One region of the Bradyrhizobium sp. USDA 4449 genome, then DNA from elsewhere that is predicted to be linked to it. Evidence: riboswitches for the same ligand, from Rfam matches in the RefSeq annotation. Region 1 holds a riboswitch; each other region holds the start of a gene.
What was found. Region 1 has a riboswitch for cobalamin ahead of ACVIIW_RS22610 (DUF1636 family protein). Riboswitches for the same ligand answer to the same signal wherever they lie in the genome.
Positions count from the first base shown of each region.

Region 2: it holds a riboswitch for cobalamin, as region 1 does, so the genes downstream of both, metE (5-methyltetrahydropteroyltriglutamate--homocysteine S-methyltransferase) here and ACVIIW_RS22610 (DUF1636 family protein) in region 1, are expected to answer to the same signal.
Region 3: it holds a riboswitch for cobalamin, as region 1 does, so the genes downstream of both, ACVIIW_RS15725 (hypothetical protein) here and ACVIIW_RS22610 (DUF1636 family protein) in region 1, are expected to answer to the same signal.

Region 1 is NZ_JBSRYD010000001.1:4,860,578-4,866,969, reverse strand. Features, by position in the region: gene cobN (cobaltochelatase subunit CobN) at 1-402, opposite strand, end outside; gene cobW (cobalamin biosynthesis protein CobW) at 402-1,436, opposite strand; gene ACVIIW_RS22610 (DUF1636 family protein) at 1,433-1,807, opposite strand; cobalamin riboswitch at 1,904-2,121, opposite strand; gene cobO (cob(I)yrinic acid a,c-diamide adenosyltransferase) at 2,162-2,857, shown strand; gene ACVIIW_RS22600 (cobyric acid synthase) at 2,878-4,311, shown strand; gene cobD (threonine-phosphate decarboxylase CobD) at 4,300-5,265, opposite strand; gene cbiB (adenosylcobinamide-phosphate synthase CbiB) at 5,277-6,218, opposite strand; gene cobU (bifunctional adenosylcobinamide kinase/adenosylcobinamide-phosphate guanylyltransferase) at 6,339-6,392, shown strand, end outside.
Region 2 is NZ_JBSRYD010000001.1:3,630,186-3,636,577, forward strand. Features, by position in the region: gene ACVIIW_RS16895 (hypothetical protein) at 1,516-1,770, opposite strand; cobalamin riboswitch at 2,386-2,587, shown strand; gene metE (5-methyltetrahydropteroyltriglutamate--homocysteine S-methyltransferase) at 2,687-5,032, shown strand; gene ACVIIW_RS16905 (hypothetical protein) at 6,254-6,392, opposite strand, start outside.
Region 3 is NZ_JBSRYD010000001.1:3,331,537-3,337,928, forward strand. Features, by position in the region: partial or broken gene ACVIIW_RS15715 (type II and III secretion system protein family protein) at 1-114, opposite strand, end outside; gene ACVIIW_RS15720 (hypothetical protein) at 616-804, opposite strand; cobalamin riboswitch at 1,422-1,617, shown strand; gene ACVIIW_RS15725 (hypothetical protein) at 1,596-1,928, shown strand; gene ACVIIW_RS15730 (DUF3892 domain-containing protein) at 2,767-3,051, opposite strand; gene ACVIIW_RS15735 (hypothetical protein) at 4,181-4,612, opposite strand; gene ACVIIW_RS15740 (hypothetical protein) at 5,355-5,828, shown strand; partial or broken gene ACVIIW_RS15745 (IS481 family transposase) at 6,059-6,392, shown strand, end outside.

The DNA of each region.
Region 1 (6,392 bases):
CGTCGAGACCGGCAAAGTCGAATAAGCGTCGAGCCTGATATCGTCGCGGCCATCGGCCGGCAGCACGGCGAGCACGATATTGCGATCTTTTGCCAGTTGCTGGAGTGCCGCGAGCCCGTAGGGCCAATAAGACTCGCCTCCAATCAAGCGCACCAGAATGCCACGCGCCTGCGACAGCGTGCGCTCGATATAGGTGTCGACCGAGAGCGGATGACGTAGTTCCGCGAGATTGGCGAGCCGCAACGACGGCAGGCTGTCACGGCCACGCCGCCAGCCCGCTGCAAAGGCGGCAAGGTCGGAATCCGAGAACGAGAGCACCACGAGATCGGCCGGGTCCTGGCCGATGTCCCTTGGCGTCGCGGTCTCCTCCAGACCGCGGCTCTCGCGGAAGACGACGTGCATCAGACTCCCAATCCCGCCTTGATCGCAGCCTCGTCGATATCGCCGTGCTCGCCGATCACGACGAGCTTTGATTGCCTGAGACCTGCGCCCCAGGGCCTGTCGAACTGGTGGCGCACGCGCTCGCCGACCGCTTGCAGCAGCAGCCGCATCGGCTTGCCCGCGACCGCGATATAGCCCTTGGCGCGCAGCACGTTCTGCTCGCGCGCCAGCTTCTGGACCGATGCGAGCAACGCATCGACGTCAGCAATCTCAGGGAGATCGATCACGAGAGAGGCGAAATCGTCGTGCTCGTGCTCCTCCTCGCCGTCGTGATGCGAGGGACGCGCGGCGAGATCGTTCTCGGCGGCGGCGCCAAGGCCAAGGATGACGCGTGCGTCGATCGCACCATCGGTAATGGGCAGCATCGGCACGCGGCGCGGCATCTCGGCGGTGATCGCGGCCTTGGCGGCTTCAATGCCCGCAGCACCCGCAAGATCGGCCTTGGTGAGCAGCACGATGTCGGCGCAGGCGATCTGATCCTCGAACACCTCCGACAGCGGCGTCTCGTGATCGAGATTCCCGTCGGCCGCGCGTTGCGCTTCGACGGCATCCGGGTCCGGTGCAAAACGGCCGGCGGCGACAGCCTCGGCATCGGCGAGCGCGATCACACCGTCCACGGTGATGCGCGAGCGGATCTCGGGCCAGTCGAATGCCTTCAGCAGCGGTTTCGGCAATGCCAGGCCCGAGGTCTCGATCAGGATGTGATCGGGCTTCACGGGGCGAGCGAGCAACTTCTCCATGGTCGGAATGAAATCGTCGGCAACGGTGCAGCAGATGCAGCCATTGGCGAGCTCGACGATGTTCTCTTCCGGACAGTTCTCGTCGGCGCAGGACTTCAGGATCTCGCCGTCGACCCCCTCGCTGCCGAACTCGTTGACCAGCACGGCGAGCTTCTTGCCTCCGGGATTTCCGAGCAGATGCTGGATCAACGTCGTCTTGCCGGAGCCGAGAAAGCCGGTGACGACGGTCACCGGGACTTTTGCGAGCGAGTTCATTCGGCGGCCTCCGGCAACGTGACAACAGGGGGAATGCGGGCAAGCGATTGCTTGCGGAAGATTTCAGGCCGGCTGCGCCAGGGCACGAGGCCATCTGGCGCGGCGGCATACGCGGCGGCGCCGGCAACGACCTCCTGCGCGTTGGCATCCGAGAGCCGGCCATACACATAGGACCAGCGGCCGGGCGCGCTGAGCGCGACCGAGCAACCCTGGCTACAGGCAGAGAGGCATTCGACGGGAACCAGTTTGACGCCGTCGGGAACACCGGCCTCGAGGATCGCGCCATGCAGACGCTTGCCGGGCGTAACCTCGCCTTCGCCGAGCGTCTGGCCGGCGCGACAGGTGATGCAGACATGCAGTGTGACGGTCATCGCCTCTTCCAGAAGTATCAGCCGGAGGCGAAGAGGCCCACGAACCGTTCTTGCGAAGGCTCGTTTCCCCGTCGCGGAACACCCCGTCCGCCGGTCCAAAAATCGTCCGCGCTGGCAGGTCTCCCGGCTTGCGGAGCAGGGCTTTGCCCTTCGATCCCCGCCTTCCCGATCCCCTGGGGGTCAGTGGCTTTGGGCATCTCTCCGGTCACGGTCGCGGGGGCGGCTGCATTTTGGACCCAATCTTGCCGATTCGGACCCTATCGCATTCCCTCTTCGCCTGTCATAGGACAGGAACCAACGCCGGGCCACCATTTGCCCCCGGCCGCCTCTTGTCAAGCCGAAGGACCCTGTCAGATGACGCCTGAACCGGATAGCCAAACGGCCGACGAAACCGACGCCAAGACCCACGCCAAGACAGACGCCAAGACCCACGCCAAGACAGACGCGAAGAACGAGGCGAAGCACGCCGCAAAAATGGCGAAGATCAAGGTCGCCCGCGACAGGATCATGGCGACCAAGAGCGGCGAAAAGGGGCTCATCATCGTCCACACCGGCGCCGGGAAGGGCAAGTCGTCCTCCGCCTTCGGCATGATCGTGCGCTGCGTCGCTCATGGCTTCCCCTGCGCGGTCGTGCAGTTCATCAAGGGCGCCTGGGATACCGGCGAACGACGCCTGCTCACCGGCCATTTCGGCGAACTGTGCCAGTTCCACGCCATGGGCGAAGGCTTCACCTGGGAGACGCAGGACCGCGCGCGCGACATCGCGGCTGCGCGCGCCGGCTGGGAGAAGGCAAAGGAGCTGATTCTCGATTCCAATCTGCGCATGGTCGTGCTCGATGAGATCAACATCGCGCTGCGCTACGATTATCTCGACATCGGCGAAATCGTCGATTTCCTCAAGACGTCGAAGCCGCCGATGACGCATGTCGTGCTCACCGGGCGCAACGCCAAGGACGAGCTGATCGAGATCGCCGACCTCGTTACCGAGATGACGCTGGTGAAGCATCCGTTCCGCTCCGGCATCAAGGCGCAGGCCGGCGTCGAGTTCTGAACGTGACGGCACGCGCGCTGATGATCCAGGGGGCCGGTTCGGACGTGGGCAAGTCGCTCATCGTCGCCGGCCTCGCGCGTGCGTTTACGCGGCGCGGCTTGCGCGTGCTCCCGTTCAAGCCGCAGAACATGTCCAACAATGCCGCCGTCACCGTCGATGGCGGCGAGATCGGCCGCGCCCAGGCGCTGCAGGCGCTCGCCGCGGGCGTCGAGCCGCACACGGACATGAACCCGGTGCTGCTGAAACCCGAGACCGATGTCGGCGCGCAAGTCATCGTGCATGGCAAGCGCATCGCAACCGCGCGCGCGCGCGACTATGCGGCGATGAAGCCACAGCTGATGGACGCGGTGCTGGAGAGCTTTGAGCGGTTGAAGGCGCGCAGCGATCTGGTGCTGGTCGAAGGCGCCGGCAGCCCGGCCGAGGTGAACCTGCGCAAGGCCGACATCGCCAATATGGGTTTTGCCCGCAAGGCCGGCGTGCCCGTGGTGCTGGTCGGCGACATCGACCGTGGCGGCGTCATCGCCCAGCTCGTCGGCATCAAGACGGTCATCGAACCTGATGATGCCGCGATGGTCCAGGGCTTTGTCATCAACAAGTTCCGCGGCGATCCCACGCTGTTCGATGACGGCTACAGACTGATCGAGCAAAGGACCGCCTGGCGCGGCTTTGGCGTACTGCCGTGGTTCGCACGGGCCGGCGAGTTGCCGGCCGAAGATGCGCTGGGCCTAAGCGATGCCCGCAAGCCGGGCCAGCGCAAGATCGCCTGCCTCGCATTGTCGCGGATCGCCAATTTCGATGATCTCGATCCGCTGAAGCTCGAGCCTTCAGTCGATCTCGTGATGGTGCGTCCGGGCGAAGCGATACCGGGCGACGTGCGTCTCGTCATCATCCCCGGCTCGAAGTCCACGCGTGGCGACCTCGCGTTCCTGCGCGCGCAGGGCTGGGACATCGACCTGCTCGCGCATCACCGCAGGGGTGGCCATGTGCTCGGCCTCTGCGGCGGCTACCAGATGCTCGGACGCAGCGTTGCTGATCCCGACGGCATCGAAGGACCCGCGGGCGACACGCCGGGCCTCGGGCTGTTGGATGTGGAAACGGTGATGAGCCCGCAGAAGACGCTGACACGGGTCGCGGCTGTGCACGCGGCGACCGATCAACCGATCCACGCTTACGAAATCCACATCGGCCGTACCGACGGGGCTGATCGTGCGCGTCCATTCGCCAAGCTGAATGGCGAGCTCGAAGGCGCGATCTCGCGCGATGGGCGCGTGCAAGGCAGCTATCTGCATGGCCTGTTCACGTCGGACGCCTTTCGCAAGGCATTCCTTGCAGGGCTCGACATTCCCGCGGGTGAGGACCCGTATGGCGCCCGGGTCGAGAGCGCGCTCGATGCGTTGGCCGATCACATCGAAAGGCATCTCGGCGTCGAAGGCCTGCTCGCGCTAGCGCGCTAAGGCTCCGGCGAGGCGCATCCATTCGGACTCGACGCCCGGAAGACCGAGGCGCAACCAGGTCCGATTTTGCGCGAAGACGCGCGACCAGATCTGGCGGCGCGCGAGCTTCCCCTGCGCGGCCATTGCGTCAGGCGTTTCGTAGAGACGAAACAGCGGCGCGCCGCCGGCGAGCCGCCAGCCCTGCCCTTGCGCCATCTCATCGAGGCGCGCGCAATCCTGCGCAAGCCGCACCGTCGTCGCCTTGGCCCAGGCGTCATCGCGCAAGGCGCGGCAGCCGATCGCGATCGCCGCGCCCGACACAGGCCACGGACCCGATGCTGCCGCGAGCTTGGCGATGTCAGTCGCATGGCCAATCGCGAAGCCGAGCCGGAGGCCGGCAATCCCATAAAACTTTCCAAACGAGCGCAGGATCAAGAGCCCCGGCCGCCCCGCTTCCGAAGCGAGCGAGAGCTCGGGAACAGCATCGGCAAAACTCTCGTCGACGACGAGATGACCGACGCGCGGCAAAAGCGCGAGCAATTCCTTCGGCGCGGCACGGCGCCCGTCGGGATTGTTGGGATTGACGACGATGGCGAGGCTCGCGCCGGCGAGCGCATCGAGTTCACCGGCGTCCTCGACCTCCCATCCCGCGGCCGACAGCACAGGGGCATATTCGTTGTAGGTCGGCCCGAGGATGCGCGCCCGTCCGCGCGGCGCGAGCTGCGGCAGCAGTTGAATGGCGGCTTGCGCACCGCCCATCGCGACAACTGGCGCGATCGTGCCATAGGCACGTTGAGCCGCCTGGTGCAGGGCCTCGATCTCGGAACGCGACGGCAGAGCCTGCCAATGATGTGCTGATATCTCGCCCACGGGATAAGGCCGCCGGTTGATCCCGGTCGACAGGTCGATCCAGTCTTCAGCGCGTCCGCCGAAACGCTGCCGGGCCAGATCGAGATTTCCACCGTGCTCGCGCATGCCTTCTTCTTTCACGCGAAGGCGAGGATCGCAAGGACGCCCGCGAGCAGCACCATGGCGCGGCGATAGACCCTCAGTCCCTCGATGATGTCGCAGGCCTGCGGATCGCGCGCGCCTTCGTTGAGCCAGGGCTCATCGGTCGCGCAGCCGTGATAGATCCGCGGGCCGCTGAGGCGCACGCCGAGCGCGCCGGCCATCGCCGCCTCCGGCCAGCCGGCATTGGGCGAGCGATGGCGCCGCGCATCGCGCGTCATGCAGGACAGCGCCTCCGATCGTCGCGGCGCGAGCAGCACGAAGAGAAAGCCGGTCAGGCGTGCCGGAACGAAGTTGGCGACATCGTCGATGCGGGCGGCGGCCCAGCCGAACGCTTCGTGGCGTTCGCTGCGATGGCCGATCATGGAGTCCAGCGTATTGATCGCCTTGTAGCCGAGGATTCCCGGCAGGCCGAACAGCGCGCCCCAGAACACCGGCGCGACGATGCCGTCAGAGGCGTTTTCGGCGAGGCTCTCGATCGCCGCACGTGCGATACCGGCCTCGTCGAGCGCAGCCGGATCGCGGCCGACGATGCGCGACACGGCTCCGCGCGCCGCAGCGATGTCACCGCCCAGCAGAGGATCAGCGACGGCGGCGACGTGATCATGCAGCGAGCGCAGCGCCACCAGCGGCCAGGCCAGGATGCCGACCAGCACGATCTGGATCCAGCCCGGGGAAAGCGCGGACTGGAGCACGCAACCGAGCACAAGCGCCATCGCAATCACCAGAAGCGCGCCGGCAACGCCTGCCGCGCGGCGGAGGCCCGGCGGATCGGACGCGCGATTCCAGCCACTGTCGATGGCAGCGATGAGCCGGCCCAACCAGGTCACGGGATGGCCGATTCGTGCAAATAGCGGCGACGGCCAGCCCGTGAGGGCATCTACCGCCATCGCCACCACCATCGCACCCGCAAAACCCACGCCTGCCTCCTGTCCCGCCCCTGTTGCGCAAAGCGCGGGGCGAGCGCAAGCCCCTCGCCGCCTGATTTCGGCTTTGTCTTCGGCCGCGTTTGGTGATTAGTCAGGCCAACAGGAGAGTTCATGGCCGTCATCTTGATCACGGGCGGAGCGCGATCGGGCAAGAGCAGGCGCGCG
Region 2 (6,392 bases), 1.2 Mb from region 1:
GTGAGTTCGAACCTACGACCTGACGCCACGTAAGGATCAAGTGATTTCATCCGCTGCGCGCGCAGCGAATACGAGCATCGACGTCTTCCTCACTGAAAGCGTACGATACTTCTCGACTTGAGCTGGAGATCCTCGCCTCTAAGCGGCGAACTCGCGATGTTGAACAATCCCGAGCCTCGGAATGCTGCGCTTAGTCTTGCAAATGGTGAGCGAGTCTGGACCTCCGGCGCCAGCGGTTGGGTACGGAGGAGCAGCAACGTCGCTATCGTTGATGACGAAGTCATCAGAAAACAGTACGTGGACGACGGTTTCGACGAGGGCTCGGGGATGAGCCGTCGCAGGCCACGGCTAACAGGGCCGACCCCGGGTGACGTTCTCCCAGGTATCGTCTCAGCCACCGCTGAGTGTCGCTCCACCTCGCTGTGCGGACGCTACTGCGTGGGCACTCAATTGGCGATGCGCGGAGTACGCCGGACCGGCCTTGGACGGAAGCTTATCCACCGGCGCACGCATTGAAAAATGCATGACAGCTGGTTCGCCGGGAAGCAGGCATCTCGCAAACTACGACGGGCCCTCGCGCTCTGCGCCTGTCAGAAAGATCGCGAAATCATGCTGCCCAAAGTACGACGAGCCGAAAGCTCCGGGAGAGGCGACTGAGCTGTCGCAGTTGCAGGGCGCGGGACCGTTCAATGAGGGGCTCGCCTACTCTTCCTCTTTCTCTTCCTCTGGTTCGGTGCGCTGAAACCAGGACCCAGGAGGGAATTTCGCGATATGCTTGGCAAAGCTGGACTGTGGCTCCCCAATCTTTTACTTCGCTCTTCTCGAAAGTGATGACCCCGTTGTGTGTAAAATAACGTGGTCCTTGGATATTACAGTTTACTAATAGGAGAACGCGCCACAGATCACCTTTCTGGGTCGGCTTGTGATTGGGCTTCGGTAAGTAATCTACCACAGCTTCAACGATAGTGCATCGGCCTTTCCGAAGAACATCGCCGAGCCGACCTTGGGGGGTAGTCACAAAATTGAAGTTCGACAGATCGTGTAGAAAGCGAAGGTTTGCGTTCCTTTCGCCATCTGCGACTTCACTGGCGATCAACGAGAGTGCGAGCGCGTGCCAGCCTAATTCCATCGGCTGCGCGTAGGTTGACGCAAGTTCAATTGTACCATCGAGCCCGACTTTCCAGGTGATAACGTAGTGTTCGTCCGATTTGTTGTGTTGGTGCCTGGTCCACGAAACGAAAACAAAGTCGTCTCCGCCAAGTTCAGCGACGCCCCACATTTGGGGGACGAACTGTGCCACCTTCGAGACATTGGAGATGATTTGTTCTACCGTTTCACCATCTTGCGCCCGCCAAGCCGACTTGAATCTCTCGATAAGGGGGCTGTCGACCGACCGGATACGGCTGCTCGTGGCGGCCGGCCAGGCGAGGCAGATTAGAGATGCACCTAGCCACAGATATAGCAGGGGTCTTGCAAACAGTCTCTTCATAACCTCGGCGTCTCCCATCCAGAGACTTAGGCAGCAGGTGACTTGAACTTGCTCTGAGCGAGAGGCAAGAAGTTAGCGACGACGCGATAAGGCTGTTCGACGCCGTTGCCTATGTCACGCGGCGCTAACTTCCCTGTCAGCGACAGCATTCCAATTGGCTGAGCTGGCATGCCCAGCAGCAGCAGTCTGGGCATGCCGACGGATTGCATTCTTCGTGCCAGGCAATGGGCGAAAATACGCATCGATTTTGTGTGTTCTTGTCGCCTTTCCGACGTGCGCATGTTTCGATGCTTCCATTCGGCGCATCGGCCGCAGCTTGGACCCCCTTGTCCCGCAGTAGAAGAAGCGAGCGCCTCGGATGGAAATCTGATCCCGGCTTGGAGTGCCGCTGCCACCATTGAACGGTGTGCTTCACGATCGCCTTCTTCGTTGACCTACATGCCGGCCAGCGACACGAAGCCGAGTTAGCCGCCGACGTTGAAGTCTGGCTGGCAGGCGATCAATCGGCGCGCCGCGTGTGGTGCCCGAGTGCGCCGAAAAAACCTCCGCTATCGATGCGGATCCTTTAGCAAAGAAGCCGCTGCCCGGTGCAGCTGCTGGGCGAACGCTGAAACGAAGCCGCGTCGAACGCTGCATCTGCTCGAAATGGCGGTAGTCCTCGCCGCGAACGCTGCCTTTGTCCCTGCCATCGCCATAGCGTGCAGAGGCATCCCATGGCAGCTACCGATGCTCACTCGAGACTTTCTGACACGCGATCTCTGACCAGCCAATGTTTCCGGGTGGCGGTTAATCGTTGAGACGCACAGTCATTCGCCGGTCAACGGTCATTCGCTTACCAGATGTCGCAGACTAGCTTGGTACACAATCTGAGAGGTTGACGGGAAAGGTCTCCTACCGATAATCCAGGTCGTCGAGGTTCTCCGGGGCGTGTTCGATCCGGAGCTAAGAGGGAAGCCGGTGCAATGCCGGCGCTGCCCCCGCAACTGTGAGCGGCGAGCCACTGTCCAACGATGTCACTGAAGCCTCCACGGCTTCGGGAAGGCCGGACAGCAGCGACGACCTGCAAGCCAGGAGACCTGCCCCGGCAAAATATTGGTCCACGGGCGGGGTGTCTCGGTGGTGCGCCAAGCAGCTGTCGCATGCGCGACTTCGACTGCCTGCGTCCGCCATGGCCTTGTCCCCAACAGGGGTTAAGCTATGTCTCTTCTCTCTCTTCCCGTTGCTACGCTCGGAACGCCACGCATCGGTCCACGCCGTGAACTGAAATTCGCTCTCGAAAGGTATTGGGCCGGTAGGATAAGCGAACAGCAGTTGCAAGAGGACGCATCCGGCCTGCGCGCAGCGAACTGGGCTCGTCAGAGCTCTATCGGCGTCACTATCATTCCGTCGAATGACTTCTCGCTGTATGATCAAGTGCTCGATACAAGTGTCATGGTTGGCGCGATCCCGGAGATCTACGATTCGAAGGGAGAATCCGTTTCCCTTGCGACGTACTTCGCCATGGCCCGCGGATCGCAATGCGACGACCTCGACCCGAGTGTCGGTCACGGCCTACGAGGATCTGGCGCGCCAGCGCAGGAGATGACCAAGTGGTTCGACACCAATTACCACTACATGGTTCCAGAGTTTCACAAGGGACAGGCGTTCAGGCTGTGCTCTCGCAAACCCATTGAAGAATATGAGGAAGCAAAGGGTCTGGGCTTTCAAACCCGCCCCGTTCTTATCGGACCGGTCACATTCCTAAAGCTCGGCAAGAGTGCCGATAACTCGTTCCAGCCCCTCTCCCTGTTGGATGATCTGATTCCGGTCTATATCGAGGTTCTTCATGAATTGGCCAAACGAGGGGCAAGATGGGTTCAGTTTGACGAGCCCAGCCTGGTCCTTGATCTGGACGAGGCGGCGCGAAAATCCTTGCTACATGCCTATAACCGGTTGGCAAAGGAGGGACCGGCTATCAAAATCTTGGTTGCCAGCTATTTCGGCGCACTAGGCGACAATCTGGATACTGCCTTGAGCCTGCCAGTGTCCGGCCTGCACGTCGATCTGGTTCGATCGCCGGAGTTATTGGAGCAGATCATTGCTGACGGGCGAGCTGATCTCGTCTTGTCGCTCGGTGTCATCGACGGCAGGAATGTATGGAGGTCGAACTTGTCGTCGCTACGCCAGAGGCTAGAGCCCGCGATCGCGAAGCTCGGTAAACACCGTGTACAGCTAGCTCCATCCTGCTCGTTGCTTCACGTACCAGTCGATGCTGAACTAGAGACCGGGCTCACTTCCGACGTCAAGAGCTGGCTCGCCTTCTCGGTTCAGAAGATGCGTGAGCTTGCGATCCTGGCGCGGGCACTCGCTGGCGACCGGAATGTCGGGCAAGCTCTTGCCGAGTCGGAATGCGCTGTGACTGCCCGCCGGAGTTCGCCGAAGATCCATGATGCGAATGTTGCTGCCCGGATGAGGGCGATCGACCAGAAGATGCGCCGGCGAACGAGCCCATTTGCCCGTCGTTCCGAGATTCAAAGGGTGCGCTTCGGACTACCAGCGTTCCCTACGACGACGATCGGATCATTTCCACAGACGGCTGAGGTCCGAGGTGCTCGTGCGGCGCATGCGAAAGGCACGATGAGCGACGAACAATATGACAGGTTTCTTAAGGAGGAGATAGCCCGCGCTGTACGTTGGCAGGAAGACATTGGGCTTGATGTCCTTGTGCACGGCGAATTTGAGCGCAATGACATGGTGCAGTACTTTAGCGAAAAACTCGCAGGCTTCGCATCGACCAGCAATGGATGGGTGCAGTCCTATGGCTCGCGCTGCGTTCGTCCCCCGATCCTGTTTGGCGATGTAGTGCGGCCGAAGCCGATCACCGTAGAATGGTGGCGCTACGCGCAGTCACTAACGAGCAAGCCAATGAAGGCGATGTTGACCGGACCGGTGACAATCCTGAATTGGTCGTTTGTTCGCGATGATCTTCCTAGAAGTGAGGTCTGCCGTCAGCTTGGGCTCGCAATCCGAGACGAAGTCCGCGATCTCGAGGATGCCGGTGCAGCCATGATCCAGATCGACGAACCCGCACTCCGCGAAGGATTGCCATTGCGCCGATCGGAGTGGAACGAATATCTCGATTGGACGGGAGATTGTTTCCGCATCTGCTCGTCCGGCGTTAGCGATCAAACGCAAATCCATACACATATGTGCTACTCGGAGTTTAACGACATCATCGGCGCAATCGCCGCAATGGATGCGGATGTAATATCGATTGAGACGTCGCGCTCTAAAATGGAGCTACTGAACGTATTCACAGAGTACAGGTATCCAAATCAAATTGGACCGGGTGTGTACGACATCCACTCTCCACGCGTTCCCGGGACGAGCGAAATGAAGGAACTGATGGTGTTGGCTCAGGCGCGTTTGCAGAAATCGCAGCTCTGGGTCAATCCGGACTGCGGCCTAAAAACGCGCAAATGGGAGCAAGTGCGGCCCGCGTTGGTCAACATGGTCGCTGCCGCCCGCGAGCTGCGCGCTGCATCCGATCCGCAAAACCATTGATCCCGAGCTTAGTCTGTTGTCGACGAGGTTAATTCGCTAGTGGTGATTTGCGTGCTCCACAATGTCGAACCAAAGTACCCGGCCCTTGATGGGCCGGGGATGGAGCGGCGTCCGATGAGACGGTGACGCGTCGCGCTACTTTGTCGCGGTCCGAGGGAGAATCGCCTACGGTTCGAATCAAGAGTCCGGACAGGCAGTTCTTTCTCAAGCGCACGCCGATGCTTGCGGAGATGGAAGCTGCTATCCAAGCCAGATGCGCCAATGTGCGCGTAGACAGATTCACGCTCGATAGGGCCGAAGACGGTACGCGGTCTCGATGGCGCCGGCCGCGACATAAGGCTATCGGCCGTGCCGCCGGCTGGATCAGGTCACAACCTCCGCCGTTGGCATTTGTCGCTTTCCGCAAAGCTAGACCGGCGGCCGGTATTTCCAGCAATCCCACCGGCGGCGGTGCTATGGTCCAACATGCTGTCATGTCACATCCTTTGTTGGTGAGAGACTTTCTTGCCTGCGCGTCACCATCGTTGGCTTGTCGGTGACGTCAAACGCGCCCTCGCGAGCGCGGCAGATCGCTCAGCGAGAGGGGGAAAGACGTCGGAGCCAGTGGACACCATTACGACTCGCATAGTCGCGCTCGGACACGTCATCGGGCTGATTCGCAGGTCAATGATGTAGAGGTCATCGCAAGCGGCGCAGCTTATCATGTTCAGGTAATTTTGGTGCGGCTCTGGTGCGCTTGGCAGCTGTCTTAACAACCGCTCACTGCTGTCGGACGGAAAAGCATAACGGCAAACCAAGTATTTCGGACAGCCATGCGGCGGTTACGGGGGAGCAACTTCTAGCGGAAGTCAGCTGCTGCCGCAGCATTGATAGGGGTCAAAAGCAATTGCGCTTCCGAGAATAGCGGAGCTCGACGGGCCGCTACGAGCCGGACACGCCCGGGCGAGACATTTCTCGGTCAAAGCCCCGTTTTTGCATGAGGAGCCTACGAGGCCCCGGTCACCGGCCTAAAGTAGCGGGCGATATGACAGGTTCGACAGGGGCGATCGCGCTTCCTCGAGGCAACAGGACCCTCAGCCGCGCGGTCTGTTCCTGAGGGAGCGGGACAAACCCATTTAGAAGCTGATTGAGGCAGATCAAAAACTCTCGCCCGAAGTGGGAGTAATGGTCGGGCGAAACCACATCAAGACAAGACCATGCCTTCATTTACCGTTCGGTTTATCAAGACATGTTTGTGACGATACCGGCGGCGGACATCGTGCGCGCCAGGCAGCGTTCCAGGTCGATGCGGCCTCCCTGGGTGCTGCCGCTCAGCAGGCGGAGATCGATTTCTGCAAGCAAAAGAGTGTCCGTGATTGGA
Region 3 (6,392 bases), 1.5 Mb from region 1:
GCATCGCCGGAAAGCGTGGTCAAGTTCGGTTTCGCCAAGCTGCGAGCCAATCTTTTGGTTCCCAAATGCAGAGATCAGCACGTCCACCGAGCCGCCGCCGGCGGTCCTAATAAGGCGACCTCACGTTGCGCAACATCGCTGGCGCGCTGGGGGTCGAGTGTTTCCACGCGCGAGGTTTTCTGCGACAAGGGCGAATGCCTGACGCGCGTCGGCAAATCCCTTGTTGCGAGCGACATGCTGCATCTAACGAGATCGGGTTCGGAATTCCCGGTTTCGTCGATCGTCTCAAAGCTGGGTGTCGAATAGGATGACGCTGCGGTCCAATTGACGGGGTCGGCGCAAATCAGCTGTCAATCGGGCTATGCCGACCGCGTCGAGCTTCTCGCGGATCATTTGATTAGATGCGCCGGCATTGCGGCAGTCTGCCCTGACAGGGCGGGCACATTGCCGCGGACGACCGCTTCGGGCTGTTCCCGAATTGCCGTTTGCTGGCCCGCCCGGCAACCGGGCGAAGGTCGCGGCGCTGCGGGTGTGCTCGGTCGTCCCTCGGACTGCCGCCATACTGAGAGCCGGGTTCAGGAAGAACTGCCTATTGCTGAGCGCCGCCTCACAGCGTCAGATGTTGGCTGTTCGCTTGAACCACTTCCTTGGTAGGCCAATGTAGTAGCCGCGCCTGCGAAGCTCTAGCCCGGATCTATTGAGCGTATCGCAAATGGATTTCACAGGCGTGCCGGCATCAACAAGCTTGCGCAGCAGTTCGTCTTCTCGTTTGGTCCAGCGAGGAGAGCCGAGAGTCAATTTCAATCCAACCTCTTAGCCCACACTTCGTCACACTCTAATCTGTTCACATGAATTTCGCCATCCTAAAATTTCGCATTCCAGAACACGACCTAAAATCGTAGAAAAAGCTTGGGCCTCCGGCGCCTTGTCTGTCCCAGTTATCGCGTCGGCCTCAAGAAAGGAATGGCAGGCGAGGCGCTCCTTCGAAAGCTATACGTTGGCATAGACGAAGCTCCCGGATCCTCTGCCAACGAGATTTCGGAGCCACTAGGATTCAGCCAGACTTGTAGGACAACCTGTGAGATGGCCGTGCGGCCGAGGAGTTAACCCCGCTAGACCGGATACTTGACCCGCGATGAGCGGCCCCAGCCGCAACTATGTCGGCAGCTACATCAGGACGTCGAAGTGGGGAGCTATCGGCTATCGCCGCGATGGGCTAACGCTAGAATTAGTCCGCCGCGCGGCCACCACGCGCCCAGCCGAGAAGAACTCCGCCATTCTCAAGGGGGGACAAATTCGCAAGCAAGTTTGCACATTGCCCGCATCACGTGCGAAGAAAGCAAGACGTCCGTTCCCCGGCCCAACAGCGTTGGATGTGGGGAGCAATCAAACGCTCCCAGCATAGCAGCACACGTGCTCTGTTTTGGCCTTGCAGTTCCATTCCCGCATCTCGTAGGATGGAAGCTAAGAGGGAACCCGGTGCGCCGGCGACGGCTATTCCGAGGCTGCCCCCGCAACTGTAAGCGGCGAGCGGTTGTCATCGTGGCGCGGTGACGCGCACTGTCCGTGACGACATCGTCGACGTCGCCAAGACCATGGTGAAGCTGGAGGAGAACTTCGTCGACCTCGCCTTCGGCCTCGGCAAGATCGAGGGCATGCGAGCTGAGCAGATCCACGCCTACGTCCGCTATGTCGCCGACTGGCGACTGACCCAGCTGCGGATTGCCCCGGTCTTCGGCTTCTTCGAGGCCAAGGAGGGCGGATTCACCCAGCTCAAGGCGCATCCATTGCCGTGGCTTGTCGAGATTCTCAATGGTGTCGAGCACGCCTATTTCTTCGAGCAGCGCGCCACGGAGTACTCCAAGGCGGCAAGCCGCGGCAGCTGGGACGGCGAAAACGGGGTGTGGGCGGCTTTCGGCCGTATCTAGCCCATCTTTATTGATGAAGGGCCTGTGGGTGGCTGGCGAGGCGAGTGTGGTTTGACCCGCTGATGGGACGTGAGATTCGGTTGCTGAGACCAATTCTGCGCTGACATCATCGAGGCAACCACACCGGCCATGGGCGACGATACGATTCTGCCCTTCCTGTTTCCAGCGGTCGGGCGCAAGACGATCACAGCCGCCTTTGATGGTGGGCGGCTGTTTTCAGCGGCTATGATGTGGAGGGCTCCACGACCCGAACCCGCTCGAATGCGACAGGCGACTAAAGGACTCCTCGTTCTGTGGATTCATAGCACCCGAAGGATCATTGAAATCCCTTGGCTGCCTTCAAAAGCGCCCCGAGCTTATCCGGCGGCGTCCCGACCATCGACCGCGCCTCCGGCCGGTCGAACATAAGGCGATCAGGCCAGCCTAGCTGTCCTCTCACCGATGACTTTTCTAGTGAGCGCCTCGTGGCCAACCGAATAACCCTTGAGATAGATGTCCTCAGTAATTGTCAACACGAAGCTATTGCCCGAGCAGTCGTGTGCTTGACGCTCGCAGCCATCATAGGCTCGTCTGTATTGTTCTCGACGGCAAGCGGCTCACACGGGCCGCTTTTCGTTTTATGGATGGCCGCGCAGTCTCGTCAGCTTTTGGTCAGCCAGCGCGGATACGGAGCCCCGGAGTTAGCGGGACGTGGCAGGGACAGCGCGATGGCACCAGAACGGTCAGCGCCGAGTCACGTGCCGCTAGCTTCTATGGTAGTGCGGGCGGGGCAGGGACAGCGTCCTGTCATGCCCCAAGCCAACAGGCGCCGAGTCTCGCCCGCACTGCCTGCGATCCCTCACGGACACTCAGGGAGCGAGAGGAGATTGTCCGGTTGAATTCCATCCACTGTTGTCTTGATGTACTTGTGTCGGCCGTCGGTCGCGACGATGACCTCGACAGTGATGCCTGATTCTTCGACGTAGAACTCCCACTCGCGGCTTTCGATATCTCCAATAGTCTTCGCGACGGATAGCCTCCATCGCGTTCCGTCTGAATTCAGCCCGCCGACAAATTTGATTCTCTCATGTGCGTTTCGCCTGTCAGACGTGTTTATGCAACGAATGCGCACGCGTTTTGCCATGCGGGGTCTCCCGTCTCTGCAGGCTGTCGGACCAGCTTAGAGATTGCCTGACGACGTGGGGCCGACCGGTTCTGGTAGTTGTGCCAGGGCTTTTCCTGATGAATGTATCGTACCGTCGGCTTCTTCCGCTGCTGTGAGGCTGGCTGTGTCGAAGTTGGCGGTGCGTTGCAGGGACAGCGCTCTGCCTCCAACGGCTCGGGCGCCGAGTCACGTTGCCGCTAACTTCGACTGCGGATGATCCAAGCAGGCGGTGATCACCAGGGGCGAGGACCCTCGGGAGCGTAAGTCAACGCACCCGCTGCCACTGGCTGATTTTGTCCGGTATGCCCAGGTTTGATGGGTCTCCGGCCGAAGGCCAAGAGCATGTCTCGTTCGCCAAGTCTTCGGCCGCGGAGGCTGGCGAAGCATACCGCCCCAATGTCTCATCACCGAGCGTGACCGTAAAATCCTCCCCAGTGGGAACGATCTGAGCCACCCCAGCGTGAGTTTTGTAGAACCATTTCACCATCTGCGACCCTTCCATGAACGTGCTGTGGTTTCACGTCCGAATGTACCTCGACGGCGCTGAGCATGCTCGCACCACCTTACATTCTCGTCCCCACCAATTCTGATAGGCGCCCCGGTTACTTGTCCGCGCTATTATCTGGTGGCGCCAGGGAGAACGTGACCCTCTCAGGAGCAAGGTGGCCGGCCTTGCCGTTCCAAGGGGGAGGGCTGGCCACCGATGTTAGGGGTGCGTGGCAGGGACACCACGGGGCCAACGGATGCACTCATTCGAGCAGCACATCACCCCACTGCGGTCGCAAGCGCTTGCGGTGCTTGCAGCCAGTCAGGCCCGTGCGGCCGATCAGTCTCTGAGCCAAGCAGATCGCCAAGTCGCGACGTTTAATGCCAGGGAGGCTGAGGCAATGGTTAGACATACTCGATTGCGTGAAGCCCAATCTCGGGCCGAAGGAGGCACGGAAGATCGCTGCACGCATACGCGATCTTCTAGGGGGCGCGCGTGAGCACCAACCGGTTCGGGTGGGACCCCTGTGAGACTTTCGCCAGCGTCGCGCCCGCGCTGCTTGCCGGTGCTGGCGCAACATGCGGGCGTCCGAGCCGCCGGCGCGAGTAGGAAAGTGACCAGCTATCCTCTGTAGCCAATTAGATGAGCGACCTCCACTAAAAGGTGGCCGACCATCATGCAGGCGCTTTCGGCCTTATAGACGTCGGCAGTTGTGGCGCGCTCAGGGTATCGAAACCAATACTCTTTGTGATAGCGGCTGAGGTGTTCCGCGTCCTTTGCAGCGCCGGGGCAAAGGCGCTCACGAAGTCCATCGGCTTTTGCTAACAAATCCGCTAGGTCGTGGGACCGCTGCAGCGCAGGTTGATGCTGCCCCTGAAATTGCAGCAATGCTTTTAAGCCATTCTCGATGCTGAAGCCGATGAGAAGGTAGAAGGGAATTCCTATTCGGGAAATATCTTCGCCGGGTGCAGAGGAATGAATGCGTTTGGCACCATCTAGCAATGCAACCGCATATGCCAGCTTGTCGATATGAAACTCCGCGTCTTCTGTCATGAGCGCCCCTGCAGCAAAGTTCCAAGCATGATCAGGCAGTGCTCGCTGAACCTTTTCGCCGCACGAGGCGATTATGATCCCCGTCTCAGCCCAATCGTTCTATTGCTCGTCCCGTCGCCTTTCGTCGTCAGATAGTTTGAGACTGGTCAGGCTTTTTTGTGAAGGGAAGCTCTGGCTCATCAGGGAATGGGTCTTCCTCCAATCTTGCGCAGTGTAGTCGATCAGCTCCGCGGCCCCTTTGGCGCGGGCGAATGCTCGTGGATGGCTGCGGCTATGATGTGGGCTCCGAGCATCCTACCGATCTTGATGGCCGGAGTGCCTGTATGAGCAGATTCTGTCCAGAGCGTAGTGCCGCTAGTTCCATGAGGCCGTAAGCCGCGGTAGTGGAGGCGCCTTGCTCATATTGGTGCCGGCGGTGGTGACCGCCACGATCTACACGGCCTTGCTACAGCAAGGGGTAGAAAAGCTGCAGTGCGACGCGTTAAGAATTCGCGGCGAAATGAGTTCCGCGCTGTTGGCCCGCCGGCTCTAATGGATGTAGCGCGGTCCGCTTAGGTCATTGACCTAACAGATCTTAAGAATGCGCGAGTACACATCGACTTCTTGAGCCGCCTTGATCGACGCTACACTTGGCTCGGCGTCGCGGGCCTCGAACTCGCGGCGAAAGACGGCATGCTCGAAGGAGTAAGTGTCGCACAGCGACCTTGGTTCAGACGGGGCCTTGTCTCGCCGGCGGCTATCGATGTGCATGCCGCTCAACTACTGGCCACCCAGTTGCCTGCATCTCGTGAGCCCTATCGGTATCGACCTGGCAGCGCCGTTGCGCCACGCCGGCTCCGTTGCCGGGGTCATCGGTGCCCACCTTGACTGGAAATGGGTCGCAGAAGGCATGGACTCGTTACAAGTAACCGGCATTGACGTGCTGCTGCTTTCGGGGGATCGAACCGTCATGTTTGGTCCGCCCGATCTTATCAACAAGCCGCTCAACATCGGCTCCGCGCTTGCGGCTAGTCGCGTCACGACTGCGTCTCTGCGCGAACGTTGGCCTGACGGCAGGGACTACTTCACCGTGATCGTTCCGACGGTCGGCTTCGCGAACCTTCCAAGCTTCGGTTGGTCTCTTCTGGTTCGGCAGAGTGCCGACGAGTCGCTTGCGTCCACCCGTAATCTAATCCATTCTGGAGCAGTTTCGGTGCTTGTGCCATTGCCACACTAGCACTGCTCTTTTGTGCGGCGCAGTGGCTGAGGACGCCCCTTCGCCGGCTCTCGAATACAGCGGAGGCCCTCTTGCACGATCCATCCGCGCACCCGCCATATTCGGAGACACGCTTCATTGAAGCGGCGAGGCTCAGTGACGCGCTAGCTCGCATCCAGTCGAAGCTGATGGGCATGTTTAGTCCCACACTTTGATGGTGCATCCTTGTCGCACGATTCGAAGGAAGCGCTATGGGACATATTTTACACGGCTGCGCCACCACGACGGAGGCAGTCCGTCGAGCCATACAAAATAGTCAAGAGAGCCTGAGAGGTCTCCCCAAGCGCTACGGGATCAACCAGAAGACTGTCGTGAATGGAAGCAGCGCGAGACTGTCACCAATCGTTCGACTAGGCCCAAGGAAGCCAAGTCGACTGTCCTTTCCATCGAGGAGGAGGCGATCATCGTTGCTTTCCGGCAGCATACGCTGTTGCCACTCGACGATTGCCTTTATGCGCTGCAGCCGACCATCCCGCATCTGACGCGGTCTTCCCTGCATCGCTGGCTCCAGCGTCACGGCATCAG